DNA from 3 places in the Vibrio cidicii genome. Region 1 is predicted to be linked to each of the others. Evidence: predicted binding sites of a transcription regulator. Region 1 holds the regulator's gene; each other region holds the start of a gene.
What was found. Region 1 encodes CRP, which controls carbon source genes, mostly activating them, when cyclic AMP is high. Its sites were predicted from a motif close to TGTGANNNNNNTCACA; they were not measured.
Positions count from the first base shown of each region.

Region 2: a site for CRP is predicted at 8,174-8,189, ahead of gltB (glutamate synthase large subunit). Genes of this name have one in related genera too.
Region 3: a site for CRP is predicted at 5,041-5,056, ahead of mlc (sugar metabolism global transcriptional regulator Mlc). Genes of this name have one in related genera too.

Region 1 is NZ_CP035921.1:2,003,501-2,014,546, reverse strand. It holds gene slyD (peptidylprolyl isomerase) at 1-111, opposite strand, end outside; gene EWA64_RS10225 (YheV family putative zinc ribbon protein) at 205-405, opposite strand; gene kefB (glutathione-regulated potassium-efflux system protein KefB) at 414-2,216, opposite strand; gene kefG (glutathione-regulated potassium-efflux system ancillary protein KefG) at 2,200-2,778, opposite strand; gene EWA64_RS10210 (ABC transporter ATP-binding protein) at 2,944-4,866, shown strand; gene EWA64_RS10205 (TIGR02444 family protein) at 4,863-5,345, shown strand; gene EWA64_RS10200 (hydrolase) at 5,516-6,493, shown strand; gene EWA64_RS10195 (YheU family protein) at 6,537-6,749, shown strand; gene EWA64_RS10190 (phosphoribulokinase) at 6,880-7,749, shown strand; gene crp (cAMP-activated global transcriptional regulator CRP) at 7,992-8,624, shown strand; gene EWA64_RS10180 (DUF1338 domain-containing protein) at 8,698-9,489, opposite strand; gene astD (succinylglutamate-semialdehyde dehydrogenase) at 9,670-11,046, opposite strand, start outside.
Region 2 is NZ_CP035921.1:2,229,196-2,240,241, forward strand. It holds gene gltB (glutamate synthase large subunit) at 1-1,474, opposite strand, end outside; gene EWA64_RS11305 (glutamate synthase subunit beta) at 1,908-3,380, opposite strand; gene gltB (glutamate synthase large subunit) at 3,381-7,919, opposite strand; gene mnmL (tRNA modification radical SAM protein MnmL/YtqA) at 8,467-9,411, shown strand; gene EWA64_RS11320 (diguanylate cyclase domain-containing protein) at 9,464-11,046, shown strand, end outside.
Region 3 is NZ_CP035921.1:564,582-575,627, reverse strand. It holds gene EWA64_RS03610 (sodium-dependent transporter) at 1-924, opposite strand, end outside; gene EWA64_RS03605 (hypothetical protein) at 1,382-1,978, opposite strand; gene cydH (cytochrome bd-I oxidase subunit CydH) at 2,104-2,196, shown strand; gene EWA64_RS03595 (patatin-like phospholipase family protein) at 2,212-3,390, shown strand; gene pyk (pyruvate kinase) at 3,421-4,869, opposite strand; gene mlc (sugar metabolism global transcriptional regulator Mlc) at 5,132-6,349, shown strand; gene EWA64_RS03580 (chemotaxis protein CheV) at 6,566-7,507, shown strand; gene EWA64_RS03575 (error-prone DNA polymerase) at 7,609-10,683, opposite strand; gene EWA64_RS03570 (Y-family DNA polymerase) at 10,690-11,046, opposite strand, start outside.

The sequences.
Region 1 (11,046 bases):
ACCATGCAGGTAATCCAGTGGTGCATCAGCCGTTGACTGGTCAACGACGATACCATCTTCCAGCTTAACCTGATATGCAAGGCTAACAACGACGTTCTTTTCAATTTTCATAACTACTCCAGAGAGGTCAATTTGCCTGACGAATAGATAGGTCAGGACGAAAGATCAATCCCGCTATTATGGGGATCAAATGGAGAAACACAATTATTCCGGCTTAAAAATGCCGATCATTTCCTGATCTGCGTGTTTATTTTTTTCTACAGATTTGGGCATACGCTGCTCTTTAAAATCGCATTCCACGCATTCGACCAACTCTATGTTGTTCTCTATCCACCACATTAAAGTGTCTTGCTGCTGGCAGGATGGGCAACTTGCCCCGGCAATAAAGCGTTTTTTACTTTTCATTTGGTTCACTACTTTTCTTCCCAGAAATTGCGGGATTGGCGATCGTTTTCCATCTCCCGGGCAAAAATCTCTTCCAGCTCTTTACGCGCTTCTTTGGCGCGTTGAGCCAGTTTTTTATCTTCATTGTGCTGCGGCAATAACTCTTTGAGCATCGCATTATCTAATTTGCGGAAATGCGCCTCGGCGCGTTTGGCTTGATAAGGATGCATCCCCAGTTCGACTAAAGTTTGTCGCCCCAAGTCCAAGGCACCGAGAAACGTTTCCCGCGAATAGGTATGAATGCCATACCCGAGCAGTTGATACGCTTCAACTCGGCTACGGGCACGCGCCATTAACTTGAGATTAGGAAAGTGTTGGCGACACAGCTCCACAATATTCATCACTTGATCCGGCGAATCGGTGCAGATCACGAGCGCTTCTGCTTTTTCAGCCCCCGCGGCACGCAAAAGATCGAGTTGGGTGGCGTCGCCGTAAAACACCTTGTAGCCGTATTTGCGTAGCAATTTGATCTGGCTGGCATCACTTTCCAGCACGGTGATTTTAATCTTATTGGCATAAAGAAGGCGGCCAATAATCTGCCCAAAGCGACCAAAGCCCGCAATGATGACACGCAGCTCCGTATCAACCACATCCGGTGAGAGCGCTTCACTTTCCTGGTTCAAGGTTCTTGCATACCAGCCATTTTGCAACGAGAGCAGGAGCGGCGTCGTGACCATCGATAAACTCACCACCACCAGCAAAAATGCCACTTCGTTGTGATTGAGCAGCCCCTCTTTGCTGGCAGCGGTAAAAATCACAAACGCAAACTCCCCGCCCTGACTGAGGATCGCTGCCATTTTGCTGCGTGCCTTCGCCCGCATGCCAACTAAACGTCCGAGCAGATAGAGCACCGCGCCTTTCACCGCAACCAAACCGAGCACCGCCAAGAGGATCTCCAGCGGAAACGCCACCAGCAGCCCCAAATTCACCGCCATGCCAACCGCGATAAAAAACAGCCCCAGCAGCAGGCCTTTGAAAGGCTCAATGGCAATTTCCAGCTCATGGCGATACTCACTTTCGGCCAGCAGCACGCCCGCTAAAAAGGTGCCCAGCGCCATAGAGAGTCCGAGTTGCTGCATCAACATCGCAATCCCTAGCACCACCAGCAGCGCAGTGACGGTAAACAGCTCGCGTACCCCCGTCATCACCACATAGCGAAACAGCGGGCGCAGCAAAAAGTGGCCACCAACTAGCAGCGCGCCAACTCCCGCCAAGGTTGCAACTGCGCTCAGCCAATCGCCGCTCATACCGCCGCCCGAGAGCAAAGGCAACAGCGCCAACATCGGGATGACCGCAATGTCTTGAAAAAGCAGCACCGCGAATCCCGACTGCCCGGTTTCGGTGCGGGCCAAGCCCTGCTCTTCCAGCACTTTTAAGGCAATTGCGGTTGAGGAGAGCGCCAATCCCATGCCAATCACCAACGCCGACGTCCAAGCCAGATCAAACAAGGTCACGATGCTGGCGATCACTAAAGTGGTGACCAGCACTTGAGCACCGCCAAGCCCGAGGATCGGCACGCGCATTTGCCACAGTTTTTTCGGGTTAAGTTCTAGGCCAATTAAAAATAGTAAAAGCACCACACCCAGCTCGGCAAAATGCAAAATGGCGTCAACATCGCTGATAACCCCCAGCCCCCAAGGACCAATCGCAACGCCCGCCAGCAAATAGCCGAGCACTGAGCCCAAACCAAAACGCTGCGCAAGCGGTACAGCCACGACCGCCGCAGAGAGAAAGATCACACTGGTTTGCAGAAAATCACTGGTCAGCGCCATGCCCACCTCCTAGCGGATTGAGCAGCCATTGGCGATACTGCTCAGCGTGTTGATAACGCTCGACATCGGAGACGTTTCTGGCCCAGTAAAGCACCAGCGGTTCAAGCCAATGCATTTGGCACAAAGCGGCCGTCAGCTCAAATGGCTGTAAGATTTCCTCCAGCGGATACTTATTGTACCCCTTCGCACTGAACGCCTCTTTCTTGCCACCTGTGGTAATTACACTGCGCCAATACTTACCTTCAAGGGCATTGCCACTGCCAAAAGCAAACCCTTTGCTCATGACGCGGTCAAGCCACTCTTTGAGCAGCGCCGGGCAAGAGTACATATACATGGGATGGTGGAAGACGATCACCTCGTGTTCGCGCAACAACTGCTGTTCTTGGTTTACATCAATAAAGAAATCGGGATAAAGGCCGTACAAATCGCGAATGGTCACGTGCGGCAGAGAGGCGATTTTTTTCAACATCACTTGGTTGGCCACCGAATTTTGCGGCTCGGGATGGGCATAAAGCACCAGAACTTTTGGCAGACTGGCTGAGGCGATTTTTTTCTCTGACATTCCGCGAACCTTCCCTGAGCGCAAACGGTGATAGAAAAACAAAGTGTTATCTTGATGTTAATCATCATACTCAAATTTGCATAATGATCGACATTTATCCTCATTCCTCCTACTATTCGCAGCGATAAACGCACAGACTATTCGGCATCAACTGAGCTAAGCGATATGATTACCTTTTCCGACATTCAACTGCTCCGCGGCGGTTTCCCGCTCTTGGACCAAACTTCTGCAACCATTCATCCGGGAGACAAAATTGGTCTGGTCGGCAAGAACGGCTGCGGCAAATCGACCCTGTTTGCTCTGATTAAAGACGAGCTTTCTACCGACGCTGGTTCGTTTAGTAAACCAGCGCACTGGGAACTGGCTTGGGTTGCTCAGGAAACTCCAGCCCTTGAGCGCAGCGCAATTGAATATGTGATAGATGGTGATCGCGAGTATCGCGACTTGGAAGCGCAACTCGCCGCCGCAGAACAAGCCGATAACGGCACCTTAGTCGCAGAGATCCACGGCAAAATTGAAACCATCGGCGGCTACAGTATCCGCGCACGCGCGTCAGAGTTGCTAGACGGCCTCGGCTTTAGCCAAGAGCAGATGAGCTGGAAGCTAACCCAATTTTCTGGTGGTTGGCGAATGCGTTTAAACTTGGCCCAAGCACTACTGTGTCGCTCCGACTTGCTGCTACTGGACGAACCCACCAACCACTTGGATCTCGATGCGGTGATGTGGCTGGAACGCTGGCTGCAATCTTACCCGGGCACTCTGATGCTGATCTCGCACGACCGCGACTTTCTTGATCCGATCGTCAATCGCATCATTCATATCGAAAACCAGAAGCTCAACGAATACACCGGCAACTACTCTTCGTTTGAAAACCAACGCGCGCAAAAGCTGATCTTGCAGCAATCGATGTTTGAGAAACAGCAGAAGCAGATGGCGCACATGCAAAGCTACATCGACCGCTTCCGCTACAAAGCCTCTAAAGCGCGCCAAGCGCAAAGCCGCATCAAAGCGCTAGAGAAGTTGGAAAAGGTGCTGCCAGCCCAGTTTGATAACCCGTTCAGCTTTGAATTTCGCGAGCCCACAGCGCTGCCAAATCCAATCATGATGATGGATGAAGTCTCCGCCGGTTACGGTGATAAACTGATTTTGCAGCAAATCCGCCTTAATCTGGTTCCCGGCAGCCGCATTGGTCTGCTTGGGCGCAATGGCGCAGGTAAGTCGACCTTAATCAAACTGCTCTCGGGCGAGCTCAAAGCGCAAGGTGGCGATTTGACTTTCTCTCAAGGGGTCAAAACTGGCTACTTTGCGCAGCATCAGTTGGAAACGTTGCACCCAGAAGAGACGCCACTGCAACACATGATGCAGATAGCGCCCGACAAAACCGAGCAGGAACTGCGTAACTACCTGGGCAGTTTTGGTTTTCATGGCGACAAAGCACTGGAAAAAGTGGCGCCCTTTTCGGGCGGCGAAAAAGCACGCTTGGTGCTGGCCCTGATTGTGTGGCAAAAGCCCAACCTGTTACTGCTCGATGAACCGACCAACCACCTTGATCTCGACATGCGTCAGGCGCTGACGTTGGCCTTGCAAACTTTCGAAGGGGCGATGGTGATTGTTTCGCACGACCGCTACTTACTGCGTGCCACTACCGACGATCTCTATCTGGTGCACGACCGCCAAGTGGCTCCCTTTGATGGCGATCTCAACGATTACTACAAGTGGCTGACAGAGCAACAGAAAGCCGAACGCAAAGAAGCGCAAGCCGAGCTGCCAGCCAAAGATGGCAACAACAGCGCGGCGGCGAAAAAAGAGCAGAAACGGCGTGAAGCGGATTTTCGTAAACTCACTGCGCCAATTCGCAAAACGCTGACACAGCTTGAAGCGAAGATGGATAAGCTCGGGCAAGTACTGGCCGAGGCTGAACAGCAATTGTCAGATAACACACTGTATGATGGCGAAAACAAAGCTAAACTTACTCAAGTACTGGCCATTCAGGCGCAAAACAAGAGTGCGCTGGAAGAGGTCGAAATGGAATGGATGGCCCAGCAGGAAGTGCTAGAGCAGATGGAACAGGAGTTCAGCAGTCAATGAGCAATCAACACGCCCCACCTTTACTTACGCTTGAGCGGCTGTGGCAATTCAGCCTGCAATACTATGGCGTGAAAGAGGTAAAAGCGGCGTGTTTGAGTTTGCAAAATCAGTTTAACGGCAACGTTAACCTGTTGCTGTTGCTTAAATGGCTGGATGAACAACAGCTCAGTTTCGATGAAGAGGAGTGGCACAAGTTGCAAAGCTGCTTAGGCCGCTCCGAAACGCTGCTGCATACCTATCGCGAATTACGTCGTCAATGCAAACAGCATCTACCTGATACTCTCTATCGCGAAGCGTTGCAGTTCGAGCTGCAATTGGAAAAACAACAACAAGCTGATCTGGTCGAGTGCATTAACACTTTGGCTCTGCGCCCCAATCATACAGAACCACTCACCCAGGTCTACTGCCGTCATTTAGGCGCAGCTCACCTCTACGCGGCATTTAAACCGCCCTCTGCCCCGTTGGCAAAATCTAGCTAGTTTCTGTGATCCCGAGCCCGAGTTATCGAGTACGTTTCTGCGGAACATTGACCCGCCTAAACAATCGAGCCTTAATAAAGTTGGCTCAACGTTGAGAAAAAGAGAGCGACACACGCAGCAGACATCACAACGCGTATGACGAGCCCGCAATGGAACCATGAGTGAAAAGTATGACTCAATTTACTGCCGCAAAAGGGATCAAAAACCCCCACCTGCAAACCTTACTGCCCCGCTTTATCCGCAAAAAAGCACTGTTTGAACCTGTTTGGCAAACGCTGGACACCCCAGACGGCGACTTTCTTGATCTCGCGTGGAGTGAAGATCCTAGCAGTAAAAATGCGAGTAAAAAGCCACTCTTTGTGCTGTTTCACGGCCTGGAGGGCAGCTTTTTTAGCCCCTACGCCAACGGCCTGATGAACGCCTTTGCCAACGCTGGCTGGCTATCCGTGATGATGCATTTTCGCGGTTGCAGCGGCAAACCTAACCGCCTCGCACGTGCGTATCACTCAGGGGAAACCGAAGACGCACGCTATTTTTTACAGCACCTTCAGCGTCATTTTCCGCAGAATCGCAAAGTGGCACTTGGCATCTCACTTGGTGGCAACATGCTGGCCAACTACCTTGCCACTTATCAAGACGATCCTCTGGTGGACGCCGCCACCATCGTTTCCGCGCCACTGGATCTCTCGGCTTGCTCAGAACGTATCGAGCAAGGCTTTTCTCGCGTCTATCGCCGTTACTTGCTCTCGTCACTGAAAAAGAACGCCCTACAAAAGCATCACCTACTATCAAATGCGTTGGCGATATCGCCACATTCGATCAAAAAGCTCACTCGCTTATATCAGTTTGACGATCTGATCACCGCGCCACTGCACGGGTTTAAAAATGCGCTCGATTACTACCAGCAGTGTTCGGGTTTGCACAAGTTACGTGAAATCCGCATTCCTACACAGATCATTCACGCCAAAGACGATCCGTTTATGACCGATGCAGTGATCCCCAAATTTGTCTTGCCCGACAACATTGACTATCGCCTGTTTGATCACGGCGGCCATGTCGGCTTTTTAACTGGCAGCGCGCTGCATCCCCGCTTTTGGCTAGAAGAAGCCTTGCCGAGCTACTATGAAAGCTTGGCGGTTTCGGCATAATAGCGCGGCATTTCCTTATTGAGCATAAAGTAAAGAGGTATTTATGATCATTCCTTGGCAAGAGATCAGTGCCGATGCGCTGAGTAATTTGATCCGCGAATTCGTTCTGCGTGAAGGCACTGACTATGGCGAAAGCGAAGTCTCATTAGAGCAAAAAATCGAGCAAGTAAAAACCCAGCTCAAGCGAGGTGAAGCGGTGATCGTTTTCTCAGAACTGCATGAAACCGTTGATATTCAGCTCAAGCAAAAATTTTAGTTGGCCGAGATTTTTACCGCACCTTATCCCATGACAAGCACGTGGAACGTGTTATAGTGGCCAAACGATTGCACATGCCGGAAGCCACATTCCGGCCCGACAGGTAAGTACTACAACGACAGGGTTTGTCATGTCAGCAAAGCATCCAATCATCGCCGTCACAGGTTCGTCCGGTGCCGGCACGACGACAACGTCAGAAGCATTTCGCAAAATGTTCAATATGATGTCCATCAAGCCAGCTTGGATTGAAGGGGACAGTTTTCACCGTTTCACTCGCCCAGAGATGGACGTTGAGATCCGTAAAGCGCGCGAGCAAGGTCGACACATCAGCTACTTTGGACCACAAGCCAACGATTTTCCTGCCCTGTCGGAGTTTTTCCGTCAGTACGGCAAATCGGGCACTGGCGAAGTGCGCCGTTATCTGCACACCTTTGACGAAGCCGTGCCTTACAACCAAATGCCCGGTACCTTCACACCCTGGCAAAAGCTGCCCGAAAACACCGATGTGCTTTTCTATGAGGGGCTGCACGGCGGGGTGGTTGATGGTGAAGTCAACGTTGCGCAGCACGTGGACTTTTTGATCGGCATGGTACCGATCGTCAACTTGGAATGGATTCAAAAATACGTGCGCGATACGCGTGATCGCGGTCATTCGCGCGAAGCGGTAATGGATTCGATTGTGCGTTCAATGGACGACTATCTCAACTACATCACCCCGCAATTTTCACGCACTCACATTAACTTTCAGCGCGTGCCGACGGTGGATACGTCCAACCCACTCAATGCCAAAGGTATCCCGAGTTTAGATGAGAGTTTTGTGGTGATTCGCCTGCGCGGCATCAAGAACGTCGACTTCCCCTATCTATTGGCGATGATCGACGGATCCTTTATGTCGCGACACAATACCTTAGTGGTGCCGGGAGGCAAAATGAGTTTCGCTATGGAACTGATTGTACAGCCAATCCTGCAACAACTGATTGAAACAGGCAAAATTGGCTAAAATTTGAGGCCGGTTCACGCTTACTTTTCATACCGTGATCATGTGCACAATTTTGCGTAGAAAATCCCATTCTCGACACGATTAAAATCAAGAAATCGTTTTCGAAAAAGGATACTATTTCAAACCGAAACACAAGATAGCTTGCAGCATCAATCAAGAGCTCTTATTCTAGCAAGTCAATAACAAGGCTTGGCTAAAATATGGATAGCGGCAAGCGTACCCTGCAGAGGAAGTGAGATATTATGGTTCTAGGTAAACCTCAAACCGACCCAACACTAGAGTGGTTTCTTTCACACTGTCATATTCATAAGTACCCTTCAAAAAGCACGCTGATCCACGCGGGCGAAAAAGCAGAAACTTTGTACTACATCGTGAAAGGTTCTGTTGCCGTGCTTATCAAAGACGAAGAAGGTAAAGAAATGATTCTTTCTTACCTGAACCAAGGTGACTTTATCGGTGAGCTAGGCTTGTTTGAAGAAGGCCAAGAGCGTACTGCTTGGGTTCGTGCAAAATCTCCTTGTGAAGTGGCTGAAATTTCATTCAAGAAATTCCGTCAGTTAATCCAAGTCAATCCAGACATTCTTATGCGCTTGTCGGCGCAGATGGCAAGTCGCCTACAAGTGACCAGCCAGAAAGTCGGAGACTTGGCGTTCTTGGACGTGACTGGCCGTATCGCTCAGACACTGCTGAACCTAGCAAAACAGCCTGATGCGATGACGCACCCAGATGGCATGCAGATCAAGATCACTCGTCAAGAGATTGGTCAGATTGTTGGTTGTTCACGTGAAACCGTTGGCCGCATTCTGAAAATGCTGGAAGAGCAGAACCTGATCTCTGCGCACGGCAAAACCATTGTTGTTTACGGGACTCGTTAATTTCACGCCAGAAATCGACGTTCAAATTGCAAAAAGCCACCCTGGGTGGCTTTTTTTGTTCTCGCGATACGTCTTAACCGTTGGTGCTTTCAAAGATCTTATCTGCCGACGCGGCTACAAAGCCTGGGTACAGATCGCCATTTTCCATCGGGTAGCGTTTGGCAAACTCGTAAAAACCACCGGGAATGATTTCACTGCCTTCAATAAACTGCACTGCCACTTTGTCTGCCATCGTGGAAGATTGCTCCAGCAGCACTTCCGGTGTGCCCTTCACTTCACCACCAATTTCATTGATGGTAAAACCCGCTTGACGTAAGTGATCGTTCACACCTTTCACCGAGTCAAATGCTTTGAGCTGATTGACACTGACCGTAAAGTGGTTCGCGCCGTAACCATGCGCCGCCAACCAAGAGGCATATTCACTCTCTTTTGCCAGCGTTTGATAGTCCGCAAAGCTCAACTCCCACAAGCGACCTGCGGAAAGGAACTCGTGGCCTTGCAGTTGGCTCGTATCCACTTGAGCAACCAATTTTTTCACAATCGCTTGCAGCGCCTCTGAGCATTCATCGATTTTCAACGCACTGATAAAGACTTTAGGCTGAGTCGGATCAGGATGCTCAAAATGTTTGGCCACTAATTTTTTGCTTTCAAACAGATAGTCGCCACACGCTTTGTAGCCTAATTCGATAAACGGCTTCGCCAGCGTTTCAATGCCCAGCGGCTCGACGTTAAACGTTCGTAGCGCGATGTGGTCGTTGATCAGGGCTTCATCCTCTTGCAATAGTCGATGCACTTTTGCCGCGGAAGGACACAGGCGTTGAATATAGTCGTTCCATAGCGATTCAAATAACACAGCTGGCGTCATAACGCCTCCTTGTTGTATCGGTTCACATTATCAGAGTATTGGGAGTGGATTGCGGCGGTGCGTGCAGACATCACCGCCGCAATCCTCAACCTGTGACGTTCATTGTTTGAAAGCAAACAAGCCTGCGCGACTCATGGCTCGAAGCGGCGCAGGTCAGAGACCTAAAGGTCGTTATCGTTATTAAAGTTCAACACCCGGGCTGAGCGTGGCGGGCAGTTCCGTTTGCGCCCCTTCCATTGATGCCATTGGGTACGCGCAATAGTCGGCGGCATAGTAAGCACTCGGACGTAAGTTACCCGACGCACCCGGTCCGCCAAATGGCGCATCACCACTAGCACCTGTCAGTTGGCGGTTGCGATTAACAATGCCAGCACGGATGTGATCGACAAAGTACGCCCACTCGTTATCGTCGGTCGAGACTAAGCCAGCCGACAAACCAAAGCGGGTGTCATTCGCCAGCTCAACCGCACGCTCGAGGCCTTGATAGCGCACCACTTGCAGCAGTGGTCCAAAGTACTCTTCATCAGGCAAATCCGCGATATGAGTGACATCAATAATCCCCGGTGAAACAAAGGCGGCCTCGCCCGCTTTGGCTTCAATTAAGCTTTCACCGCCGAGCGACTGCAGATTGGCCTGCGCGTCTAAGATAAAGCGCGCGGCCGCCTGCGAAATTTGTGGCCCCATAAAAGGCGCAGGCTCGGCAAACGGCTGGTCGACTTTAAGCTTTTGCACCGCTTCCACCAGACGAGTAATGAGTGCGTCGCCTTTTTCACCCAACGGCACATACAAACGGCGTGCACAAGTACAGCGCTGACCAGCACTGATAAATGCCGATTGAATGATGGTGTAAACCGTCGCCTCGAGATCGCCGTACTGCTCTGAAATCACCATCGGGTTGTTACCGCCCATTTCCAGTGCCAGCATTTTGCCGGGTTGACCAGCAAACTGACGATGAAGCAGATGACCCGTGTTGGCGCTGCCAGTAAACAGCAGGCCATCGATGCCTTTGGACTGCGACAAGGCAATCCCAGTCTCTTTACCACCTTGTACTAGATTTAGCACGCCACTTGGCAGACCCGCTTCTTGCCACAGTTTCATCGCAAGCTCTCCCGTCCAAGGCGTTTGCTCAGACGGTTTAAACACCACGGTATTGCCAGCTAATAACGCAGGCACAATGTGGCCGTTTGGTAAGTGCGCTGGGAAGTTATACGGGCCAAAGACGGCCATCACACCCAGTGGGCGGTGGCGCAAGACAACTTGGTTGCCCGCCGCTTCTTTTTGCGACTCGCCAGTGCGTTCATGATAAGCGCGGATCGAAATGGCAATTTTGCCTGCCATTGCCGCCGCTTCGGTGCGCGTCTCCCACAGCGGTTTGCCAGTCTCTTTGGCAATCACTTGAGCAATCTCTTCGCTGCGCGCTTTGACACGCTCGGCAAAGGCCAGCACGTAGGCTTCGCGCTCGGCAAACGTGAGCTTCTTCCAACTCAGAAATGCGTGACGCGCCGCTTTCACTGCTTGCTCGACTTGCGGCTCAGTGGCACCTTTGCCACGCCAAAC
Region 2 (11,046 bases), 230 kb from region 1:
GCGTATCATCGCCCATCGAACCGACCGCTTCTTGTGCCAAGTCGCCCAGCACGCGCAGCACTTGGTCAACTTCTTCGTTGCTCATGGCAAACTGCTTTTGATAGGTCTTCAGCAGATCCTCATTAAAGCTGCGCTCTCCGACCTGATCTTCTGCGAGCTCAGAAAATGGCGTCAGGCGACGAACGTTGTGTTCCATCCACTGGCGGTAAGGGTGACGGCTTTTGAGATCGTTATCGATTTCACTCGATTGCCACAATTTGCCTTTACGAGTATCAATCACCAGCAACTCGCCCGGTCCCACACGGCCTTTTTCCGCCACTTCATCCGGGGCGTAATCCCAAATGCCGACTTCGGAGGCGAGGGTGATCAGTTTATCTTTGGTAATCACGTAGCGCGCAGGGCGCAGGCCATTACGGTCAAGGTTACACGCGGCGTAGCGACCATCGGAGAGAACGATCCCGGCCGGGCCATCCCACGGCTCCATGTGTTTGGAGTTGAAATCGTAGAAGGCGCGCAGATCCTCATCCATATCGGGGTGGTTTTGCCACGCGGGCGGCACCAGCATGCGCATGGCGCGGAAGATATCCATACCGCCAGCTAAAAAGAGGTCCAGCATATTGTCGAGACTGGAAGAGTCGGAGCCCGTTTCGTTGACAAAAGGCGCAGCGCTTTGCAGATCAGGCAGCAGCGGTGACGCGAACTTGTAGGCACGCGCTCTTGCCCACTGGCGGTTGCCTTCTATGGTGTTGATCTCGCCGTTGTGCGCCAGATAGCGGAACGGCTGAGCCAGCGGCCAACGCGGTTGCGTGTTTGTCGAAAAACGCTGGTGGAACAAACAGATAGCCGACTCCATTCGCAGATCGGCCAGATCGAGATAAAAACGTGGCAAGTCGGCAGGCATGCACAGCCCTTTGTACACCATCACTTGCGTCGAGAGGCTACAAATGTAGAAATCTTTATCGTCGCTGATCTGTTTCTCAATGCGGCGGCGAGCGATATACAGGCGGCGCTCAATATCACGTTCACGCCAGCCAGCGGGCGCAGAAATAAACACTTGTTGAATGTCAGGTAAGGACGCCGCGGCAATCGGGCCGAGTACCGCTGGATTGGTCGGCACTTTGCGCCAACCCGCCACGGTGAGGGTCTCTTTAGCCAGTTCTTTATTAATGATGTCGCGTGCCGATTGCGCGTTAACCGGATTTTGGTTGAAGAAGATCATACCTACGGCATACTGTTTACCGAGGTTAAAGCCTTGCTCTTTGGCGATAAGACGCAGATAAGAATCCGGTTTTTGCAGTAACAGGCCGCAGCCGTCGCCAGTTTTGCCATCAGCGGCGATGCCACCACGGTGGGTCATACGATCGAGTGCGGAAATCGCGGTACGAACCAGTTTATGGCTTGGTTCACCCTCCATGTGGGCGATTAGGCCGAAGCCACAGTTGTCCTTTTCCAGGCTTGGATCATAAAGAGCCATTGCAATTCTCCCTTTGCTTCTCTGTCTTCCGGACAGAAATACCAGCATAAAGTTTGGCGGTATAGATGACTAACTATGCATTTAAATTGTTCTATTTTGTATATTAATGCACCAAAACTGTTAGAAAATTTTAACAAAAAGTAATGCATTATTTTGCATTGAGTTCACAACGTATAGGTTATTGTGAAAAAGGTCAAGTTGTTAGTGAAAAATCACGTTAGCGCGGGATTTACCACGTAATGGTCTGAATAAAATGTTTAAATTCAATTGGATAGTTTTTGTGATGTTACATTTTTGCAACATGAGGAATTTCGTTGGCAGAAAAAAGACCAGCATAAAATGCTGGTCAATAAGAAAAGTTTGGAAGGATTGCGTATTGGTTACCGGTATCAGGCAGGTGTTTTGCGTGCACCGCCTGATACCAGTTGGTTTATCAGCCAGCAGAGAGCATCAGTGAATCGGCTTTGGCTTCTAAGTTGGTGTTACCCATGAGGTAAGCATCGATAGCGCGAGCACTTTCGCGCCCTTCGTTGATACAGCGTACCACTAAAGATTGGCCAGTGCGCATATCACCGGCGGCAAAAACGCCCGGTTGATTGGTCTGGAAATCTTGAGTGGCGACGTTGCCACGCTCATCAAGCGCCACATTCAGTTGGGCAAGAACGCCGTGAGGCTCTGGATGGAGGAAACCCATAGCCAGAAACGCCATATCACAAGGGATCACACGTTCGCTGCCTGCCACTTCTTCAAAGCTAGGGCGCTCACCTGGCGCGGCCTCTTTCCACACAATATCAGCGAGGCGCAGGCCAGTGACTTGCCCCTGCTCGTTGCCGATAAATTCCTTGGTCAAAATGTTCCAATGGCGCTCACAACCCTCTTCATGCGAGGTCGACGTGCGCAGAATCATCGGATATTGCGGCCAAGGCATATTAGCAGGGCGTTTTTCTGGTGGCATCGGCATGATTTCCACTTGCGTGATGCTGGCGGCGCCGTGACGGTTTGAGGTGCCGACACAGTCAGAGCCAGTATCACCACCGCCGATCACCACCACATGCTTACCAGCTGCGTGGATCTCTTCCCCTTTGAGATCCATGTTGTTCGCGCGGCGGTTGTTTTGCGCCAAAAACTGCATCGCAAAATAGACGCCATTCAGCTCACGGCCTGGGATGGGCAGATCGCGCGGCACGGTCGAGCCACCCGTCAGCAGCACCACATCGTACTCTTGGCGAATTTGCTGCGCGTTGACGTTAACGCCAACGTGTTGATTGACCTTAAATTCAACACCAGCTTGTGCCATCAAATCGATTTTACGATCAATGATGTCCATGCCCAGTTTGAAATCGGGAATCCCAAAGCGCAGCAAACCACCGACCTTTTCGTCGCGCTCAAACACAGTGACAAAATGGCCCGCACTGTTGAGCTGCTCTGCGGCCGCAAGGCCCGCCGGGCCAGAGCCGATGATCGCGACTTTTTTCCCCGTGCGTGAACGAGGGGTTTTCGGTTTGGCGTATCCTTCACGATACGCCGTTTCCACGATGGTTTTCTCGATATTACAAATGGTGATCGGATCTTGGTTGATGCCAAGCACACAGGCGCTTTCACACGGTGCAGGGCAGACGCGACCGGTGAACTCAGGGAAGTTATTGGTCGAACTTAGGATCTGCCACGCCTCTTCCCAGCTATCACGGTACACCGCGTCATTAAATTCTGGGATGATGTTTCCGATCGGGCAGCCGTTATGACAAAACGGCACGCCACAATCCATACAACGTGATGCTTGTGTATTGATTTTGTTGCCAAAATCGCTGTTTAGGACAAATTCCTTGTTGTTTTGGATACGAACTGCTGGGTCAATTTTCTTCGGCAGTTCACGACCAAACTCTAAAAATCCAGTAGGCTTACCCATTTACACGGCCTCCGCTTCTTGTTGTTCTGCCTCTGCCTTGCGCTTTTTCAGCACCGCTTTGTAATCACGTGGCATCACTTTCACCAAGGATTTCAAGCTGCTTTCAAAGTTATCAAGGAAAGACTGAGCCACTTCACTTCCTGTGAATTGAACATGCTTGGTCAGCATCTCCAGTAGCAGGTCTTTGTCTTCTTGTTCGATTGGATCGAGGTCGACCAATTCTGGGTTGAGTTTCGAGTTAAAATCCCCCGACTTGTCCCAAACGTAGGCCACGCCACCGCTCATACCAGCGGCGAAGTTGCGCCCGGTTGAACCAAGGATCAGCGCTACACCGCCGGTCATGTATTCACAGCCGTGGTCACCGACACCTTCAACCACCACTTTCGCGCCGGAGTTACGCACACAGAAACGTTCACCCGCTAAGCCGCGAATGTAAGATTCACCAGACGTCGCACCGTAGAAACAGACGTTACCGACAATAATGTTGTCTTCTGCGACGAGCGTGGAGTTGGCGTCTGGGTAGAGCACCAATGTGCCGCCCGATAGGCCTTTACCCCAGTAGTCGTTGGCATCGCCTTCCACCTCAAACTTCACGCCTTTGGCAAGGAATGCACCGAAAGATTGCCCCGCACTGCCAGTGAACTTAACCTGCATCGGCTGTGGTAAGCCTTGATCTTTATACACTTTGGATATTTCGTTCGACAGCATGGTGCCAACCGAGCGGTCGGTATTGATGATCGGAAACTCGGCTTGTACCGCTTGGCCGTTTTCCAGCGCAGGTTGCGCCGCTTGGATCAGTTGGCGATCCAGTACCGCTTCCAAGTGATGGTTTTGCTGAGTTTGACAGTAGATGCCGTCTTGCTCGCGTGGTTGCTCGAGGAACAGCACAGGAGACAGATCGACGTTTTTGTATTTCCAGTGAGCAACGTTGCCGCGCACTTTCAGTTTATGCGCTTGGCCGACCATCTCTGCAATGGTGCGAAAGCCAAGTTCAGCCATGATTTCACGTAGCCCTTGCGCCATGTACTGGAAGAAGGTCACGACGTCATCTACACGGCCGTCGAAACGCTCACGCAGTGTTTTGTTTTGCGTAGCGATGCCGACAGGACAGGTGTTCTTATGACATTTACGCATCATGATACAGCCTTCCACCACCAGAGCCGCGGTCGCAACCCCCCACTCTTCAGCACCCAACAGAGTCGCAATCGCGATGTCGCGCGGGGTTTTCATCTGGCCATCGGCTTGTACCACGATACGGTTACGAAGGCCGTTTTTCAGCAGCGTTTGGTGCGTCTCAGCTAGGCCAAGTTCCCACGGCAGACCGGTGTGACGAATCGAAGAGATCGGTGATGCGCCTGTACCGCCATCGTGGCCTGCAATTAGCACCACATCGGCCTTGGCTTTCGCAACGCCCGAGGCGATGGTGCCAACACCCGCTTCAGAGACCAATTTGACGTTGACGCGACCTTTACGGTTGGCGTTTTTCAGGTCAAAGATCAGCTGGGCTAAGTCTTCAATCGAGTAGATGTCGTGGTGTGGCGGTGGCGAAATCAGGCCCACTCCCGGAGTGGAGTGACGCGTTGCACCGATCCAATCATCGACTTTATCGCCAGGCAACTGACCACCTTCACCCGGTTTCGCGCCTTGCGCCATCTTGATCTGGATTTCATCTGAGTTGGTCAGATAGTAAGAGGTGACGCCAAAACGGCCAGAAGCAACCTGCTTGATGGCTGAACGTTCGGAATCGCCATTCTCTCTTGGCTCAAAACGGATCGGATCTTCACCACCTTCACCCGAGTTGGATTTGGCGCCAAGACGGTTCATAGCAACGGCAAGAGTGGAATGCGCTTCGTAAGAGATCGAACCAAACGACATCGCCCCTGTGGCGAAGCGCTTAACGATGCTCTCAATCGGTTCTACTTCTTCAATCGGAATAGAGCCGGCAGGATTTTTGACAAAATCCAGTTGGCTACGCAGCGTGACCGCTTTGTCGCCTTGACTGTCGACCGCAGCGGCGTACTTCTTGAATTCTTGGAAGTCTTTGTTGCGCGTTGAATGTTGCAGCAAATGAATGGTTTCAGGATTGAACAGGTGTTTTTCGCCACGCTGTTTCCACTGATACACGCCGCCGACATCCAACATCTGGACTGGGATTTCACGAGTAGGGTAACCAACACGATGACGTACCAAGACTTCTTTGGCGATGTCATCGAGCGTCAAACCTTGAATGCGGGTGACGGTTCCGGTGAAGTATTTATCGACCACCGCTTTGCTGATGCCAAGCGCTTCGAAGATCTGCGCGCCGTGGTAAGACTGCAGCGTGGAGATGCCCATTTTGGAGAAGATTTTCAGCAGGCCGCCGTTAACACCCTTGCGGTAGTTGTTGAAGTACTGCTCAACCGATACGCTGGCATCGAGTTTTTTACGACGTTGCAGATCAACGATGGTTTCGGTGACCAGATATGGGTTCACCGCATTGGCGCCGTAGCCGACCAGTGTGGCGAAGTGGTGCGTTTCACGCGCATCACCAGTCTCGACCACGATACCGCATTTGGCACGCAGGCCTTTACGAATCAGGTGATGGTGCACTGCGCCGACCGCCAGCATGGCAGGAATGGCGGCGTGGTTGGAGTTTACCGCGCGGTCGGTCAGCAGAATAATTGAGTAACCGTCGATCACCGCATCTTCGGCGTACTGGCAAATACGTTTTAGCGCGCGCTCCAGTTTGCCCGCATCTTCACTGGCTTGGAAAACGATATCCAGCGTTTTGGCTTGTAAATGCTCGTTGTCGATCGCGCGCAGTTTTTCCAGCTCGGCGTTGGAGATAACGGGCGATTCCAATTCCACTTTACGGCAATGAACTGGCGATTCCGCCAATAGGTTCTGATCTTTACCTATGTAGGTATTGAGCGACATCACCATACGTTCGCGGATCGGGTCGATCGGCGGGTTGGTCACCTGAGCAAACAACTGCTTAAAGTAGTTAGCAAGATGCTGCGATTGGTGCGACAAAATCGCAACCGGCCAGTCAGCGCCCATCGAACCGAGCGGTTCGTAACCTGTTTGTGCCAGCGGCAGAATGATTTCGTTCACTTCTTCCGCGCTGATGCCGAAGGCTTGTTGGCGATGCAGCAGACGCTCTGGTGAAGGTTGGCTGTGAACGTTGTCGGCATCCGGCAGCGATTTTAAGCTCAGCAGGTTGTCTTGTACCCACTGCTCATAAGGCTGCGCGTTGGCGATGGAGTCTTTCACTTCTTCATCTGAAATGATGCGACCCTGTTCGAGATCGGCGACAAAGATGCGCCCTGGCTGCAAGCGGCCACGGTACTCGACGTTTTCCGCAGGCACTTCGACTACGCCAGACTCTGACGCCATGATCAGTATGTTGTCTTTGGTTACGGTATAGCGAGAAGGGCGAAGGCCGTTACGATCGAGCGTCGCTCCCACCTGAACACCGTCGGTGAAACAGACAGACGCTGGGCCATCCCACGGTTCCATAATGTTGGCGTGGTATTGGTAGAAAGCGCGACGTTTCGGGTCCATGGCTTTGTTTTCCTGCCACGCTTCTGGGATCATCATCATCAAGGCGTGTGGCAAGCTGCGGCCAGAGAGTACCAAAAGCTCCAGCACCATATCGAAGTTGGCCGAATCCGATGCACCTTCTTGGCACACAGGCAGCAGCATGTCGATTTCTGCTTGAGTGAACAGTTTGGATTCTAGGATCGCTTCACGCGCTTTCATCCAGTTCAGGTTGCCGCGTACTGTGTTGATCTCACCGTTGTGCGCGATGTAGCGGAAAGGCTGCGCAAGGCGCCATTTCGGGAAAGTATTGGTAGAGAAACGCGAGTGAACCAGAGCGAGCGCCGTCACCATGGTTGGGTTTTGCAGATCCAAAAAGTACTGAGGAACCTGCTCTGTGGTCAGTTGGCCTTTGTAAACCAGCGTTTTGTACGACATCGAGTTGATGTAAAAATCATCGCCGATGTTCGAGACGCTTTCTAAACAGACGCGCACCGTGTAGTTGCGCAGCACGTACAGTTTACGCTCCAACTCTTCCGGTGTGCAGCCCGGGCCACCCGAGATAAAAACGTGTTCAAATTGAGGCTCTGTGCTAAGGGGATCTGCACCGATCATCGAGTTGTCGGTCGGCAAGACACGGTAGCCCAAAATGTCGAGATCGAGACGCTTGGCATTGCGCTGTAAAATATCGCGACACTGTTCACGCTTGTACTCGTCTTTCGGGAACAACACCACCCCGACACCGTATTTTTCAAAAGAAGGTAGCTTGAGTCCAAGCTTAACCGCTTCTTCCAAAAGAAATTCATGAGGTTTTTGCAGCAGAATGCCCGCGCCGTCACCGCTACATGGATCACAACCTTGGCCGCCGCGGTGTTCCATTCGCGCCAGCATCTCAAGAGCCTGTGTGACCACTTGGTGAGACTTACGGTTTTTCAGGTGAGCAACAAAACCAATACCACAGGCGTCATGCTCCAGTTCTGGAGTATACAAACCCTGCGAACTTTGCTCTCTATCTACCATAGATACTTCCTTCCAGTTCTAATTGACGCAACAACCCATGCAGAAAACACTGCATAAATAGTGATTGAGCATCCGTCCTTTATAGTTCTGAGTCGCAACCAGCAAGGGAAGCTGGTTTTGAGTCCTTTCCGCATCCCACAGGAATCATGTTGTGGGAAAAACAATCCTTGGTGATATCCCGGTTTTATTGGTCACTTTATAGTGATTTATATAGGTTGGAGTGGGGCATCACCGACATAATCCGTGTTTCATCTTGTAATTAAAGTCACAAAAATGACGGTTATGTGTAAGTATCCTACAATTTTGTGACTAGCCAATGCAACGAAAAGTCTTGATTGCAGCCCAAAAAAATCGTTTAAAAATGCACTTTTAGTTTAACATTTATGCAACATGAGCGTTTTTTGTCTTTAATTATGCAGGTTTATTGATTTTTACCAGTGAATGGGGTGTTTGAATTCGCTAGCATGCTGTGTTTTTTCTTGCGAATGTGTAATTTAATTACACAGATCGAATTAAGATTGATTCCGCTTTAGATTGGGTGAGTTCAATGCAATTACATCAACTGGTGAACACCTTAGGTCAGGACTTGCAGCGTCGTTATGGGGAGAAAGTCCACAAGCTGACGTTGCACGGTGGCTTTAGTTGCCCGAACCGTGATGGGACGATTGGTCGCGGCGGCTGCACATTTTGTAATGTCGCCTCATTTGCCGATGAGCAGGCACAAATCAAGAGTATTCAGTTGCAACTTAGTGAGCGCGCTGGCGAAGTGCATCGCGCCAAACGCTATCTAGCGTATTTTCAAGCCTATACCAGCACTTATGCTGAGGTGCAGGTATTGAAGAACATGTATGAAGAAGCACTGAAAGCGGCGGATATTGTTGGGTTGTGTGTGGGAACTCGCCCGGATTGTGTGCCCGATGCGGTGTTGGATTTGCTTGCAGGCTATGTGCAGCAGGGGTTTGAAATTTGGCTCGAACTGGGTTTGCAGACGGCGAATGATCAGACACTCAAACGCATCAACCGCGGTCACGACTTTGCCTGTTATGCTGAGATCACCCGCCGTGCCCGTGCGCTGGGTATCAAAGTGTGTACGCATTTGATTGTTGGTTTGCCAAAAGAGAGCGGGCAAGAGAACCGCTTGACGCTCGACAAAGTGATCGCCACGGGAACAGATGGCATTAAACTGCATGGTTTACACATTGTTGAGGGAAGCACCATGGCAAAAGCGTGGCGCGCAGGCAAATTGGAGGCGCCGAGCTTAGAAGAGTATGTGGCGATTGCGTGCGATCTGATCCGTCACACCCCGCCAGAAATCGTTTATCACCGCGTTTCTTCTGCGGCGCGGCGTCCGACCTTGCTCTCTCCATTGTGGTGTGAAAATCGCTGGCTCGCGATGACAGAAATTGGCAAGGCATTAGCGCTGCAGGGCGCGCAAGGCAGCGCACTTGAGCGCCCTTTCCGGTTTACAAAACCCCAATTAAAAGCGGAATAACCGCTTATTTGCTGATATATTTGCAAACAGCGTTAAAAATCAGGTAGCAAAGATGGATCAGCTGTTCAGCGCGCTTCGGGACGAAGCACAACATTATGGCCTTATTCTCCTTGGCGCCGTCCTGTTATTGGTGCTGGTCAAGGCCCTGATGCTGCGTTTTCAAAAAGATCTCGATTCGCTGGTGCTGGACGCGCTTTCTCCAGTACTGCTGGTTGATCTTGCGCAAAACAAGATCCTTTTGGCCAATACGGCGGCGATGCAGCTTCTGGGCATTCGCCAGCTTAATCGTTGCTACTTTTTCCCCTCCGCTTCATCCACGTCAGACATAGCACAAACGCTCAACTCACTCTCTGGACGGCAGTTCTCGCATCTCACTTTTACTTGGCGTCTGTCTGACAATGAAAGTTTGCAGATAGCCTTGAGCGGTCGCAAAGTCCACTATCACCACCGTTTTTGTTGGTTATTGCACGTGGGTGCTGTGGCAACGGAGGATGACGGGCAGCAAAGCGAGTTGGAAGCGCTGCGAATGGCCAAATCCGCGTTAGACTCCTTGTCGGAACTGATTTGTCTGCGCGATCCTGATGGGCGGATTTTAGCCACAAACCGCGCTTTCGAACAATTTTGGCAGGGGCGGCGCGAAGAGTCGATCGAACCTGTTGCAGGGCAGATCAAAGGGCGGCGCAGTGAACGTCGTTGGACGACCGATCCGCAAGGGCGCAGTTGTTTGCTGGAAGTAAACCAGAGCCTTTTGATGAGTAAACAAGGGGAACCGCTAGGATCGCTGAGCATCAGCCACGATGTGACAGAGTGGCATAAAATGCAGCAGAATCTGCGTGATGAAATGGAGCGGCGCAAAGACACCGAAGTGGCGCTGGCTCAGCGCGATACCATTTTGCAAAACATCCTTGAAGCCAGCCCTGACTCGATTGGCATCTTTAATGAAAACATGGTCTATCAGGCGTGCAACAAGCCGTTTGTCAATGCACTGGGCATTGCTGAAGTCTCTGATCTCATAGGTAAAAGGCTGCAAGATGTCATTCCAGGCGAAATGTACCAGCGCTTGTCGGCGACCGACAGTCAAGTGTTGCATGAAGGCAAATCGCTGCGCTATCTGGACAAGATTCTCAACAGTAGTGGTGACTATTCTTGGTTTGATGTGGTGAAGTCACCCTTTCGCGATCCCGCTTCGGGCACCAACGGAGTGCTGATCATGGCAAGGGACATCTCAGAGCGCTATCTAGCGGAGCAAAAATTGGAAGCGGCCAATCAAGAGCTCGAAAAACTGAGCTTTATGGACAGCTTGACCAAAGTTGCCAACCGTCGCCGCTTCGACGAACAGTTAAACACGCTGTGGCATCACCATGCGCGCGAAAAACTGCCTTTGGCTATCATGTTGTGTGATATCGACTTCTTCAAAGAGTTTAATGATCGCTACGGCCATCAACTGGGCGATCACGCCTTGACCCAAGTTGCCGAGGTGTTCTCCAAAGTGATCAGCCGCTCATCGGATTGCGTGGCGCGTTATGGCGGTGAAGAGTTTGCGTTCATATTGCCCAATACCACCACCGAAGGAGCGCTAAAAGTCGCGGAAAAAATACATGTCTGCATTGCTCAACTGGCGATTGAGCACCTTGG
Region 3 (11,046 bases), 1.4 Mb from region 1:
GATCGCCGCTGGAAGCGTCACAAAGGCCAGCCCCACACCCGCAGAGACGACTTCAGTAAGTGGTTTGCCTTGTTCTTGCGCCATGTAACCAAGCACTGAGAAAATCATGATGCCTGCTAGGATAGAGAAACCACAGTTAATTAACACCGTCATAAAGGCGTTATTTGTGATGTCTGATTTCTCTGGCAAATAACTTGAGTAAGCCAACATAATGGCAAAGCCGATACTTAGGGTAAAGAAGATCTGTCCGTAAGCGGCTGCCCAAACTTTGACATCCCAAATTTTGCTAAAGTCAGGAGCAAACATATAGTTCACGCCATCTAAAGCACCAGGTAGGAAAACCATGCGTCCAATCAGAATCAGCACCATGATGAACAAAATAGGCATCATGATCTTGGAGGCTCGTTCAATGCCGGATTTTACCCCGCCCACAATCGCTGCATAAGTGATCGCCCAAGCAATCAACATCGCAATCGCAATCTTCCACTGAATACTACCTAAGTTAGTGGGTGAGTTATCACCTAAACCAAGATACTCACTGAAGAAGAAAGCGTTCGTATCTGTTCCCCAACTTTGGGTGAAAGACATACCAAAGTAAGAAATTGCCCAACCAATTACAGCCACATAATAAACCGCAATCACGGCGGCAACACCGACTTGGAACCAACCCAGCCACTCAAATTTGGCATGGATTTTAGCGAGTGTTTTTGGCGCCGAGCCACGGTATTTTTGACCCATACTGAACTCAAGGATCATGAATGGAATGCCCGCGGTGATCATGGCAAAAAGGTAAGGAATAAAAAATGCGCCACCACCATTTTCATAGGCCATATACGGAAAACGCCAGATGTTTCCCAAACCTATCGCTGAACCTACAGCGGCTAAGATGAACCCCGCACGGGATCCCCATTGTTCTCGCTTCATATAAGACTCCTATACGACTCCCTGAGGAATGAAGCTTTTCTGCTCAAGTTTTTGACTAGAGATAGGAATAACGGTAATTCACAATCAACTTAGTAGTTAACCTATTGATAACGTAATTCTTAGTGTATATGTCGTTATCGGCAGAAAAATCTAGAATAAAATGTTTAATTGCTGGATGTGTGTTTGCGAAATCTGAAATATTCAGCTGTCGCTTGAGTAGAAGACTAGCGATTTATCCGGTGTGGCGCAATAGATGACATTTGTTAATTTTGGCGGTTTGTCTGGTTTATATCTTGTAACAATGGAAGAAAGCAGATCGATCGTGGCTGAACATTGGCGGTGTGACAGACTATTATTCTGTAATTGACCAAGTGTCTTGGAAGATAAACTGTTTTTGCCCACTAGGGTGTATGGCTAGTTTTCATACACCCTCGCAGCAGATATTGTTGTGTTGTTGTTAAAACTTGAAGGTCAATCCCAAGTTGGATTGCAACTGATTCATCCAGTCGGTTTCGAAACGAATAACGCAGTTCTGTCCTGCCTCTGATGAAGTACAAACGCCCGATGTGTCATTATCGACCACAGTACCTAACCAGCGCAGTTGTGCTGTGAGTGCGAGATTGTCACTCACTTTATACTCGATACCGCCGAATATGCTGGCTGAGAAGCCAAATTTTTTGTCCGCCCAATCCACATCGGCATAGGAACTACCTAGCCCGAGTCCAAGATAACCAGTAAACCCAGATTGGGATGGATAGTAAATACTGCTTTGGAAATGTAAGTAGTGAAAGCCGTATTGATTTTCGACACCTTGCAAATCGGAGCTTTGGTAGGAATAGAAAAAGCCGACACGCCCTTTCTCAAGTGGCGTTTCTAAGGCAATGGCATAGCTTGTTGAGGGGGTGAGATCATAGCTTTTACCCGTGGCATCTTCTACCGCACCACCTCCGACGAAACCGAGAAACGGCGTAATCATCACATTCAATGTTTGTGCCTGAACTTGCGTGGTGATCAGCAAGCTGATAACGGCCAAAACGAGACTTCTATGTAACATACTAAATCCCTTTGTCTCCAATTGTTTAATTGTGATACTAGCTTCAAATTCGCGCTGGCATATTAGACAGTTCTTGAACATAATTCTTACAGCTGTTATTACTTTGTTACAGCATGGAGGTGCCTATGGAACACGATCTAAAAACAGCCCTAATCATCACAGCAACTGTGTTTGCGGTTCTACTGTCATTTGGTTTTATTGCGATCGCTGCCGCTTAAAATTAGGTAACAGCGATGGCAATAAACAGCGGTATTGTCACGAACGGTTACATCAACCTAGATACAGAGCGTTTTGCTAAGTACCAGCATGGGAAAACCGCATTGGTCGCCCAAGGTGGCGGGCAAAGAGGAATTTTCACTGCGGGTGTGTTGGACGCTTTTATCCTTGCCAATTTCGACCCATTTGATGAGTTTTTTGGGACGTCTGCGGGGGCGTTAAATCTTTGCTCTTATTTATGTCGACAGCATGGGCTCGGTAAAGCATTCATTACCGAGTTGACGACGTCTCAAGAATTTTTCAATCTTTTCAGCTATATCAGGAACAAGCAGTACTTGGGGTTGGATTGGGCCTTGGATAAGATCTGTGCTTATCCCTACAAGCTTGACTTAGATCTAGGAGAAGCGAGCTTGGCCTGCCGTCAAGCTTTTGCTTCTGTAACCGACACCAGTACGCTCACTGATAAATATTTGCCGATCTTTGGGCGAAATTGGTATCCAACTATGCTGGCAACTTGTGCGATTCCTAAACTCTATTCCAAGCCAGTGACGATTGGTGGGCGTGAGTATGTGGATGGCGGTGTCTCAGCCTCCATTCCTGTTCAGGAAGCTTGGCGCCGTAACGCCAGAGCCATTATTGTGATTCGAACAGAGCCGTTTACGTTGCCAGAAAAAGTGGATGTCAAGCAATCAGCCGCAGCGCAGAGAGAGGAAATGGAATGGTTTCGCCGCTCTTTTGGCAGCGTGCAAGGTAAGTGGCAGAGCCGGCTCAATCGATGGAAAGACGATTGGAGTCACTTCTTCCAGCAGCAAATTGCAGCATCCCAAAGTGAGAAAGGTGAACCAATTCGCTTGCTAAACGGTGGGCGTTGGTTGTTTGGGGCCGATAACATTTATCGTCTTAGCCATCTTATTGGCGATAACTTTGATTCAGGATTGGCGGATATGCTGATGGTGCACTATCAGACTTACACCTTAACGCGAGATTTTCTTGCCAAACCGCCAGATGATACCTTTGTAATTCAAATAACGCCGGATGGACCGCTACGTTCTTCGTCGTTGCTTAGCGATAAAAAAGATCTACTAGCGGATTATGAACTAGGCGTACAAGCAGGAAATCGGTTTATTGCTCAGTATGAGTCACTGCGCCAGACCCGAGTGAAAGAAACTTTGCTTCGTTTAGATGAAAGCCAGTAATCACTGGCTTTCCCATCCCTTAAGTAAAGCTTACTCAAACACAGGTAAGATGCGCATACAGTTGGTCGAGCCTTCTACATCCATAATGTCACCTTGGGTGATAATCACTAGGTCGCCAAATTCCAACAATTTTTTCTTTCTTAGCGTATTGAGTGCCGCAAGCGCAACGTCGAAGCCTGTCTCCACTTTGGTATCAAAGAACACGGGGGTGACGCCGCGATAGAGCGAACAGCGATTGAGAGTCCGTTCGTTGGGCGATAGGGCAAATATGGGCAGTAGAGAGTTTAATCTAGATGTCATCAACGCGGTGCGGCCAGATTCCGTTAAAGTGACCATCGCTTTGACTCCCTCCATATGGTTGGCCGCATAAATGGTCGACATGGCAATGGTTTCTTCAGCGGTGGCGAACGATTTGTCAATTCGGTAGTTTTGCGTACCTGCTTCAATCATCTTCTCTGCGCCGATGCACACTTCCGCCATGGAACGAACGGTCTCAACCGGGTATTTCCCCGCGGCGGTTTCGCCAGAGAGCATCACCGCATCGGTTCCATCGAGAACCGCGTTAGCAACGTCCATGACTTCTGCGCGTGTCGGCATAGGGTTTTCGATCATGGACTCCATCATTTGTGTCGCGGTAATCACCACGCGATTGAGCTCTTTGGCACGGCGGATCAGCTTTTTCTGCACACCGATCAGCTCGGGGTCGCCAATTTCAACCCCCAAATCGCCGCGAGCCACCATGATCACATCAGAAGCCATGATGATGTCATCAATATTTTCGTCATTCTTAACCGTTTCAGCCCGTTCCACTTTAGCCACCAGCTTGGCCTCTAATCCGGCATCCCGAGCGAGGCGTCTGGCGTAATTCATGTCTTCACCATTGCGAGGAAACGAGATGGCTAAGTAATCCACTTGGATTTCAGCGGCCGTTAGGATGTCTTGCTTATCTTTTTCGGTGAGTGCGTCAGCCGATAAACCGCCGCCTTTTTTGTTGATGCCTTTGTTGTTGGAGAGCGGCCCGCCGACAATCACTTCGGTATGAACCCGATTGCCCTCGACGTTCAATACTTGCAATTGCACTCTGCCATCATCCAGTAGCAGAATATCATTTGGCCCAACATCTCTTGGTAAGGCTTTATAATCGAGGCCGACGGAGTATTGATCCCCTTCACCTTTGGGTAGGTCGCTGTCTAACGTAAATCGGTCGCCGACATTGAGGTTTATTTTGCCTTCTTTAAACGTCGATACCCGAATTTTTGGGCCTTGCAAATCACCCAAAATGGCTACCTGCTTGCCTAATTTGGCCGCAATGGTGCGCACTTTTTCCGCACGTTGTTTGTGATCTTCTGTACTGCCGTGTGAGAAATTCATCCGCACTACGTTGGCTCCTGCACGAATTATCTCTTCCAAATTATTACCTTTGTCAGTTGAAGGGCCTAATGTAGTGACAATTTTTGTTCTTCTAAGCTTGCTGGTCATAGAGACTCCAGGAATGTGTGTGACACTTTCTATTGAGAAGCGTGGTCGGTTTATGGCTGACTTTCCAGCGTTATAGGAAATTTTTCATTTAAAAATAAGTTATCTGAGAATAAATCTATCAGCGATTAATTTGTGGATATTTGATTGAATACACAAAGATTCATGTTTATACGTGACGCTTGTCACGGGGTTCTATCAATTCACTTCACAATTACTTCGCAAAGTAAAAAAATTACTCAGTTATAGAATGTTGGAGTGCAAGATGTACATGGCTCAACCGGGCCATATTGATCATATCAAACAGATCAATGCTGGTCGTGTATATAAACTGATTGATCTCAAAGGGCCAATTTCCCGGATAGACCTATCCAAAGAAAGTCAATTGGCGCCAGCGAGCATCACAAAAATCACCCGCGAGTTGATCGAAGCGCATCTTGTGCATGAAACAACAGTGCAGGAAGCGACCAGTCGTGGACGTCCGGCGGTAGGGCTTCAAGTAAATAACGTCGGTTGGCAGTTTCTCTCGATGCGGTTGGGCCGCGGCTATCTGACAATTGCACTCCACGAGTTGGGCGGCGAAGTACTTATTGATACCAAAATCGATATTCATGAACGCGATCAAGAGGATGTTTTAGCCCGCCTTCTACACGAAATCGAAGAATTCTTTCAAACGTATGCAGAGCAGCTCGATCGCGTTACCAGTATCGCGATTACGCTACCTGGCTTGGTCAATTCTGAGCAAGGTATTGTGCTGCAAATGCCCCATTACAATGTTGAAAATCTCGCATTGGGCCCTGAAATCTATAAAGCCACCGGATTACCTGTTTTTATTGCGAATGACACCCGTGCTTGGGCTCTGGCCGAAAAGTTGTTTGGTCACTCGCAAGAAAATGAGAACTCCGTATTGATTTCGATTCACCACGGTCTTGGCGCTGGGATCATCTTAGACGGTCGAGTGTTGCAAGGGCGACACGGCAACATTGGTGAGTTGGGTCATATTCAGATAGACCCCAACGGCCGTCAATGCCATTGTGGCAACCGAGGCTGTTTAGAGACGGTGGCCAGTTCACAAGCCATACGCCAAGAGGTGTTTGAGCGTATCGCTCAGGGAGAAGAGTCCATTTTGTCTGGAATGGAAGAGATTACCATTGAGAGCGTTTGTGAAGCGGCGGCGAATGGCGACCCGCTGTGTGTGGCTGTGATTGAAAAGCTCGGCCGCTATTTGGGCTCAGCGATTGCTATCGTCATTAACTTATTTAACCCAGAAAAAATTCTTATTGGCGGAGTCATTAACCAAGCCAAAGACGTTCTGTATCCCTCGATTCGCCAATGTATTGAAGAGCAAAGTCTGCCCGTTTATCACCAAGATCTTGAGTTAGTCGAATCACGCTTCTATAAGCAAGCGACTATGCCTGGTGCGGCGTTAATTAAACAAGCGTTATACGATGGTTTACTGTTAATGAAGGTCGTCGAAGGTTAATGTGCCATTCTGGCCTGAACAAGCATCAGGCCAATGGTTCTACTATAAAATTTCTATTTTCTCGTATCTCACTATTGTTCTTGCGCTAGGTTTAGTGAGCTGCTTATCCCAAATCAGGTAAGTTGATTGCTATCCATTTTTCATTCATGTACTTTTGCTATGGCTTGCATTTTTTAGGCTATTTTTAATAGAGTTTTAACCCATTTAGGATGTTGTATGTCTGGAGTTTTAAATACTGTAGACCAGCGAACCAATCTGGTCGGCGAAAACCGTCTGGAGCTTTTGCTGTTCAGTTTGAATAGCCGTCAGTTATTTGCAATTAACGTGTTTAAAGTGAAAGAGGTGATGAAAGTGCCTCCTCTCACCAAGCTGCCTGGCGCGCATTACAACATTCGCGGTGTCGCATCGCTGCGTGGCGAGCCTGTGCCAGTGATTGATCTTAGGCGCTCTATCGGTTTTCCACCTTCGCAAATGGCTGGTCAAGAAGAAAACCTGATCATTACGGAGTACAACCGTACGGTACAAGGCTTCTTGGTTGGACAGGTACGTAACATTATTAACACCGCGTGGACCGAAATTCAGCCGCCACCAAAAACGTCCGGACGCAGCAATTACCTCACCGCCATTACGCAAGTGAAAGAAGGTGATAAAACGCAGATTGTCGAAATCATCGACGTGGAAAAAGTGTTAGCGGAAATTGTCGACTACGATGTGTCCATCTCCGAGGAAGTTCTTGATGAGAAACTGGTCAAAAACATGGTCGGGCGCAATGTGTTGGTTGTGGATGACTCTTCAACCGCGCGTAATCAGATCCGCGATACACTCTCGCAGCTCGGGCTAAATATTATTGAGTGCCGTGATGGCCTAGAAGCGCTGAGATTATTGAAATCTTGGTGTGATGAAGGCAAGGATTTGACCAAAGAGCTATTGTTGATGATTACCGACGCCGAAATGCCGGAAATGGATGGCTATAAGCTGACACACGAAGTGCGAAGCGATCCAAGAATGGCCAAACTCTTCATCACCTTAAACACATCACTCAGTGGCAGTTTTAATGAAGCCATGGTGAAGAAAGTGGGTTGTGACCGCTTCATCTCCAAGTTCCAGCCAGATTTGCTGGTGGAAGTCGCGCAAGACCGCTTAAGAGAAATTCTATAAGTGGCTCAGATTTGTTGCACATCACCAGAAAGGGAAGCGAGCGCTTCCTTTTTTGATGCATGTTTTTTAGGTACAAAGAGTGTCTTCGCCGCGCATATGGATTAGTGAAAGTCACGCGAGTGAGTACTCAGTTCTGTCAGATATGGTGTCAGGTCGATGAGCTTGCCTGCAATCACATGAACGACCTCGCCCTCTCTTTCTAAAATGCCCTTCACCATCAGTGCCTTTGCAGAAAGATAAGCGTGCTTTTGCGCTCTTGCGGTGGCTTGCCAAACGACCACGTTAATATTGCCAGTATCATCTTCTAGGGTGACAAAAGTAACGCCCGTCGCGGTTCCCGGTGCTTGGCGACCCGTTACCAAACCTGCAACGGTTACGGCAGAGCGGTGGGAAAGCTGGCTTAGCTCCTGACAACGTACGAATTTGGGCAACATTCCGGCCCGTGACAACATAGTGATGGGATGCTGGCCAAGAGAAACGCCCGTGGATGCAAAATCTTCAATCAAATTCTGGTAGTCACTCGGCGTGGAGTGAAGCGAGTGGTCACTATTTACTATGCTGGAAAATAGGGGTAAGTCGCTCAGTGAGTCCATCACTTGCCAGCGAGTTTGATAACGATTTCCAGAAATGCTGTGCAGTGCGTTGGCTGAAGCTAAACTTTCCATATCTCGCTGGTGATTAAGTGTCTGCTTGACCGCATTGATCGTCTGGTAACCTTGTGCCGGGCGGTGCTGGATCAGCCGATGGATTCCTTCTTCGCTCAGCCCTTTGACTAGACTCAGCCCTAAGCGAATCGCAAGCGGCTTTTGCCCAACACGTACGAGAGTGTGCTGCTTTTCAGAGCCATTAACGCACACAGGCAATACCTCGATACCATGTCGCTGCGCATCTTGAATAAGTTGTGATGCACTGTAAAAACCCATCGGTAAGCTGTTGAGTAAAGCTGCATAAAATTCAGCAGGGTAGTAATGTTTGAGCCAGGCGGAGCAGTAGGCGAGTACCGCAAAAGAGGCAGAATGACTTTCAGGAAAACCATACTCACCAAAGCCGCAAATTTGTTCAAAAATTCGTTCGGCAAATTGCGCTTCATAGCCGCGCTCCTGCATGCCATTGATAAGCTTCGATTTAAATTTGAATACGCTACCATTTTTCTTCCAAGCGGCCATCGCACGACGTAACTGGTCTGCTTCACCGCCGCTAAAGCCTGCGGCGACCATCGCCAGTTTGATCACTTGCTCTTGAAATATTGGTACACCTAAAGTGCGTTCTAATACCGCTTGTACCTCTTTGGATGGGTAAGTCACGGCTTCTTCTTTGCGCCGCCGTTTTAAAAATGGGTGGACCATATCCCCTTGGATTGGTCCTGGGCGAACAATCGCAATTTGGATCACCAAGTCATAATAATTGGCTGGTTTTAAGCGTGGCAGCATGCTCATTTGAGCACGTGATTCAATCTGGAAGACACCAATCGTATCGGCACGTTGGATCATCTTGTATACCTGTTGGTCGTCTTGCAAGCGTGTGATCTCGGCGAGGGAAAGCGTACGGTGGTGGTGATGTTGAATCGATTGAAAGCAGCGTCGGATCGCCGTTAGCGTGCCTAGTGCCAGTATGTCGACCTTCAGTAGCCGCAGGCTTTCAAGATCGTCTTTATCCCATTGAATGATCGTTCTTTCCGGCATAGCCGCGTTTTCCACCGGTACCAGCTCATACAGTGGGCCTGCGGAGATGACAAAGCCGCCCACATGCTGAGAGAGATGTCTGGGAAAGCCAATAATCTCGTTAACCAAGTGAATAAAATGCTGCCCTTTGAGTGAATCAGGCTTGAGTCCAAGCTCAACAATTTGTGCCTGCCAGCCGAGCGAGCGATCGCGGCGATTAATGTTTTTAATAAAAAACTCTAGCTGAGTCTCTTCCAGCCCAAGCGCTTTACCCACTTCTCGCAGTGCGCTTTTGAAGCGGTAGGTGATCACGGTTGCAGCTATCGCCGCTCGCTCTCGACCGTATTTGCGGTAAACGTATTGGATAACTTCTTCGCGGCGTTCATGTTCAAAATCCACGTCAATATCAGGCGGTTCATTACGTTCTTTGCTAATAAAACGTTCGAACAAAACCGAGATTTGACGAGGATCGACCGAGGTGATTTCCAAGCAATAGCACACGACAGAATTCGCGGCTGAGCCCCGGCCTTGATAAAGAATGTTCTGCCGTTTGGCAAACATCACGATGTCGTGAATGGTGAGGAAGAAAAAGGCGTATTGAAGTTCTTTGATTAATGCTAATTCTTTGCTAATGATCTCCTCGATATGAGCGGGTACACCGTGGGGAAAACGGCGGTATTTGCCCGCATGGACGAGGTGTTGTAAATAGCCGTCGGGGGTAAAGCCATCAGGGATCAGTTCACTTGGATATTGATATCTCAGCTCATCAAGGCTGAAGGTACAGCGTTTAGCAATCTGCACACTTTCGGCTAGCCATTCGGCTTTGAAGAGTTTTTGCAGTTTCCCGGCATCGCGCAAACTGCGCTCGGCATTGGTTAATCTATCTGTCCCCAGCTCTTCGACAGTACAGCCTTGGCGAATGGCCGTTAAGGTATGTTGCAAGGGCAAACGTTCGCTGTGATGCATGAGTACGCCGCCACAAGCCGTGATGGGTAGATTGAGCTCTTTGGCGAGAGATAGACAATGCTCGCGGTACGTTTGGTCGTCATGGTGCAGATGTCTTTGCAACCCGATCCAGAGCCGGGAAGTATGGTGGCGTTGCAACCATCTTCCCCAATGCAGATCGCGGCTTTTCCCACAAGGCAACCAAAGGATCAAACAGTGCTTGGCAGACATCAAGTCCCACTCCGATAACTGGTATTCTCCTTTAGTGCAGCGTCTTCTGGCGTTAGTAATAATCCGGCATAACTCAGCATACGCAAGGCGGTCTGGACACAACAACAGGCATTGGCACTCACCGCTTAACCATAACATGCTGCCAACGATCTGACGGATGTTGAGTTGATGCTCTTTGATCGCGGTATGAGCTCGCACAACCCCAGCTAGTGAGCACTCATCGGTGATGGCAATGGCGTGATAACGGAGAAAATCCGCTTGTAAAACCAGTTCTTCTGGATGCGAAGCGCCAGTGAGGAAAGAAAAGTTACTTTGGCAAAAAAGTTCGGCGTAAAGCATCGTCAATCAACAGAAAAGTCCGTGAACAAACCAGCGTTGCTGTGGATCGCGAAAGATCCATAGCCACTGACCATCATGAGTTCGGGCGATGAAGTAGTCGCGCATTACATCATCGCCATCCCACCAACCGCTGACCACTCTTTCTGGCCCGTGAATTAAATCGACTTGTTGGCGCAAAACCTCAGGAGTAGTTAGAAGAAAGCTAGGTCGCAATGCATGGCAATCAGGAAGGCGATGTGGGGACGACTGCAAAACGGGCCGATAGTCGGTGGCTTTTTCTGGCCGTGGATCTTGCTTAAGGGAAGGTTGTACAACGGCCTCGTTACCCAGTTTAGCCTGCAACAGCGAGCAAAGCTCAGCAGC